Regions from separate parts of the Microbacterium altimontanum genome, predicted to be linked through region 2. Evidence: predicted binding sites of a transcription regulator. Region 2 holds the regulator's gene; the other holds the start of a gene.
The links. The regulator LexA, encoded in region 2, represses DNA repair genes until DNA is damaged. The targets are predictions, from matches to a motif close to TCGAACANNTGTTCGA.

Region 1 (2,388 bases), on a different contig from region 2:
CATCACCCACGAAACCGGAGAAAATGCCCATGACTGACCTCACGACCGATCTGTCCGACCGGCTCGCCCGATTCGATGAAGAAGCCCTGCTGGTCCCGTTGCTGCGACTACTCGTCGACGGTGACCCGGTCACCATCGACGACCTCGCGGGCGCCGTAAAGCTCCCCGTCGACGAGGTCCGAGCCCGCCTGGCCGCTACGCCGGACACCGAGTACGACGGCCAGGGCCGGATCATCGGCCAGGGCCTCACCTTGCGCCCCACCAGGCACCGGTTCACCGTCTCCGGTGAAGAGCTCTACACCTGGTGCGCGTTCGACACCCTGATCTTCCCCGCCCTCCTGGACCGCCCCGCCCGCATCGAGTCGATCTCCCCAACCAGCGGCGACACGATCCGGGTGAGCGTCGACCCGACCGTCGGCGTCACCAGTGTCGAACCGGCGACCGCGGTGATGTCCCTCGTGAATGCCGCAGACACGCCATCGATCCGCTCCTCGTTCTGCAACCAGGTCCACTACTTCACCTCCCCGCAGGACGCTGCCAGCTGGCTCACCGAACACCCCGGCGCGCAGACCCTCCCCGTCAGCGACGCCTTCGAGCTCGGTCGCACCGTGATCACCGGGATTCTCGAGCGGCCCCAGCCCGCTCGCAGCGTCGAGCCGTCCAGCAACTGCTGCGGACCCGAGACCTGCTGCTGAACGGCATACGAAATCGAGGCTCAATAGCGCGAGGCTCAATAACGCGCGCTACCAATAACGCTGCGCATGCGGGCGGAGCTCGAACCACGGGCGGCCGAGATCCAGCCCGAGCGCCTTGGCCTCTTTGCTCGAGGCGACCACCATCCCGTCGTTGTTGCTCAGCACCACGGTCGGCACCGCCTCGAGCGCGGGATTGAACACTCGCTCGAAGGACACGTAGGCGCTGTTGACGTCGACGTGGGCCAGCATTCAGGGCCGCCGCAGGTGGTGGATCGAGAAGGTCGCCACGCCCCAGATCACAAGCTCGGAGAGCTCGGGCACCGCGATGTCGGGATGCTCTGCGCTCTCGGACTTGAGCGTCACTCGGCCGGCGGAGATCTGCAGCCGTTTGATCGTCAGCTGCCCGTCGAGAACGGCCACCACGACATCGCCGTCCCGCGGCTGCTTCGAGCGGTCGACCAGGAGCTCGTCGCCGTCACTGATCCCGGCTTCGGTCATCGAGTGCCCGGACGCGCGCACGATGAACGTCGCTTCCTGGTCGTCGACGAGCATCTCCGTCAGATCGATCGGGCCGTCGTAGTAGTCCTGCGCAGGGGACGGGAACCCGCACGCCACCGCGACGGGGGAGGCCTGCAGCATCAGCACGGTCGGCTCGTCGACGGGGCGAGGCGACAGCGCGAGCATGATGGCCTCCCGGATCGCTTATCGAATATGTGACCGATCCAGAGTATGTGCATCGGTCCCGACATTAGAACGGGTATCCTGCACGTTGCCGCCCCTGCTGCGAGAATGGGGACCATGACCCCGACCGCGCCCGAGGATGAGGAGATCGCCGCGATTATCCGGGCACGGCGCACTATGGACGGTGAACCCAACGCCGGCGTCGACGTCGACGCGCGGCGGGGGATCTGACCGGGAGGTCTGCCGATGCTCTCACCCGCTGTCGACGGCGAACCGGTCTCCACCGCGCAGGCGCGCGTGGCATGGGAGACCGGTGTCGCGCCTCTGCTCGAGGCGTTCCCCGATCACGCCGGCGACATCCTCCGCACGATCGCCTTCGCGCACCGCGCGCCCTTCCCGGTCCCGGTGTTCATCACTGGGCGACCCGGGGCCGGTAAGACGACCCTCGCCCGGGCGATCGGCGAGCTCACCGGGCGCAGCGTCCCGCTCGAGCTCCCGCAGCGATCGCTCGCCTCCATCCGCAAGGCAGCCACGCCGGGGGAGCCGCTCGTCCTCGACGACATCGCGCCCGCGCACTCCCGAGCCCGGCCGGCGATGTTCACCCAGATCCAGGCTGAGGTCTACGCCAGCCGCAACTCCCCGCTGAACGCCGCATCCCTCGTCGTCGCCACCGGCGAGCAGAAGATCGACGAGCTCAGCCTGCAGCGCACCCTTGCCACCCGCATCAACAGGCGCCGGGCGCCGCGAGAGATCTACGCGCAGCTGCAGTCGCCAGCCGCGGCCGCGGCACGCCTCAGCGTGCACGCCTACCTGCAGGCACAGATCCCCCGGGTGACGTTGCGCAGTGCGGACAGCGCCGCCGCACGCCTCGCCCTCGGCGTCGACATCGAGCACGAACGACGCCGCGACGCCGCCCTGCACGTCGGGGGAGTCCTCCTGCGCGCGCTCGATCTCGACGCCGGCACCAGCCGGCACCGGATGCCGCGCGAAGACCAGATCCTCGTCGGCGTCT
Region 2 (2,388 bases):
AATCGGGAGGTCTTCCAAGCGGGGGCTCACCTCACCCATCGTAGAGCGCGGGACTGTGCCGCTCGCGCCGTGACGCCGCTCGTTACCGGGCGTACTCGCTGGGGATGGAGAGCTTCTCTCCCGGCACCACCGTCACACCGTCGAGGGCGTTGAGGCGCACGAGCGCGTCGACGACGTCGCGCGGATCTGCCTGCGGCGCGACAGAGCGAGCGATCGACCACAGGGAGTCGCCGGCTGCCACCGTGACGGTCTGGAAGGTTCCCGCGGGGGCTCCGTCATCGCGTGAGGCGATCGCCGCCCCGCCGCCGATCGCGGCGAGGGCGATGCCGACGGCGAGGGGAAGGGAGACGAGCGCGGCGAGCACACGGCGTCCGCGCGCGGTGATGCGCAGGCGCGTGCTGACCGGTGCGGGTGCGATGCCGATGGTGCTCATGTGTCCTCCAGGGGATGAGGGGAAGGTTCGGGCCCGACTCTCGGTCGGGAGAGCCCGGGCCCGAACTTCTCTTCCGAACCTAGTTTCGATTCTGTATAATGTCAAGTGGAGTCCGTTCCGAATCCGGTCGAAAGCGACACGCGCACGGGCTGCTGCCGATCGGAGCGGGAAGCGGATACCGTTTCGATGAGGACACCCCATCACCGACCTCCGACATTCGAAGACGCTGCGATGCGCGGCACGACGGGAGCTGACATGAGCGATGCAACGCACGACGCCGCGACGGGCGCGAAGCCGCGCCGGCAGACGCGGCGGCGCAAGAGCCTGAGCGACAAGCAGATGGCCATCCTCGAGGTCATCCAGCGGTCGATCGCGCGCTACGGCTATCCCCCGAGCATGCGCGAGATCGGCGATGCGGTCGGGCTGAAGTCGCTCTCCAGCGTGACCCACCAGCTGAACCAGCTGGAGCTGAGCGGGTACCTGCGTCGCGATGCCGGCAAGACCCGGGCGATGGAGGTGCTGATCGACCTTCCCGGCGCGTCGGGCGAGAACCCCGCTGACGTCGCCCCGAGCGTCGGCGACGCGGCGCTCGTCCCGCTCGTCGGGCACATCGCGGCGGGCGTGCCGATCACGGCGGAGCAGCAGGTGGAGGAGATCTTCCCGCTGCCGCGTCAGCTGGTCGGCAAGGGCGACCTGTTCATGCTCAAGGTGCAGGGCGAGTCGATGATCGACGCCGCCATCTGCGACGGCGACTGGGTCGTCGTGCGGTCGCAGGCGACAGCCGAGAACGGCGACATCGTCGCGGCGATGCTGGAGGGCGAGGCCACTGTCAAGACCTTCCGGCAGCGCGACGGACACACCTGGCTTCTGCCGCGCAACTCGGCGTTCGAGCCGATCCTCGGCGATGACGCCGTCGTCCTGGGCAAGGTCGTCGCAGTGCTGCGGGCGGTCTGACCCGCCTCGTGCAGCACCCGCTTAACACACGAAGAGCATCCGGATCAGACGGTCTGCAGCGCCCGCACCCGCTGCGTCGCCTCGACGAGGTTGCGCAGCGACGCGACCGTCTCCGGGTACGCGCGCGTCTTCAAGCCGCAGTCGGGGTTCACCCACACCTGGCGCAGCGGCAGCTCGGCCGCCGCACGTTCGAGGAGGCCGGCGACCTCGTCGACCGACGGCACGCGCGGCGAGTGGATGTCGTAGACGCCGGGACCGACGGCGTGAGAGAACCCTGACGCCGCGATGTCTCCGATCACCTCGCCTCTGCTGCGCGCCGCCTCGATCGATGTGACATCGGCGTCGAGGGCGGCGATCGCGTCGATCACGACACCGAACTCGGAGTAGCAGAGGTGGGTGTGCACCTGCGTCGCGGCGGCCGCCCCTGCCGTCGCGAGCCGGAACGAGCCCACCGACCAGTCGAGGTACGCCGGCTGGTCGGCCTTCTTCAGGGGCAGCAGCTCACGCAGCGCCGGTTCGTCGACCTGGATGATGCCGATCCCCGCGGCCTCGAGGTCGGCGATCTCGTCGCGAAGCGCAAGTGCCACCTGGTTCGCCGTCTCGCCCAGCGGCTGGTCGTCGCGCACGAACGACCACGCGAGGATCGTCACGGGGCCGGTCAGCATGCCCTTCACGGGCTTCGCCGTCAGCGACTGCGCGTAGGCCGACCAGTCCACCGTGATCGGCGCGGGGCGCGACACGTCGCCCCAGAGGATCGAGGGACGCGTCGCACGGGAGCCGTACGACTGCACCCAGCCGTTGCGGGTCACGGCGAAGCCGTCGAGGTGCTCGGCGAAGTACTGCACCATGTCGTTGCGCTCCGCCTCGCCGTGCACGAGCACGTCGAGACCGAGCTCCTCCTGCAGGCCGATGACCGTCGTGATCTCGAGCCGGAGCAGGTCCTCGTACTCGGCCGTCGAGAGCTCCCCGCGGTCGTGAGCCGCCCGGGTCCGGCGGATGTC

Region 1: the regulator LexA is predicted to act here: its motif matches at 1,401-1,416, upstream of AC3RX1_RS16665 (LexA family protein).

The regions. Positions count from the first base shown of each region.
Region 1 is NZ_JBYRJB020000011.1:84,399-86,786, forward strand. It holds gene merB (organomercurial lyase MerB) at 30-695, shown strand; gene AC3RX1_RS16660 (Y-family DNA polymerase) at 744-944, opposite strand; gene AC3RX1_RS16665 (LexA family protein) at 945-1,382, opposite strand; gene AC3RX1_RS16670 (ATP-binding protein) at 1,623-2,388, shown strand, end outside.
Region 2 is NZ_JBYRJB020000007.1:27,648-30,035, forward strand. It holds gene AC3RX1_RS13360 (histidinol-phosphate transaminase) at 1-39, opposite strand, end outside; gene AC3RX1_RS13365 (LysM peptidoglycan-binding domain-containing protein) at 83-433, opposite strand; gene lexA (transcriptional repressor LexA) at 689-1,387, shown strand; gene metE (5-methyltetrahydropteroyltriglutamate--homocysteine S-methyltransferase) at 1,432-2,388, opposite strand, start outside.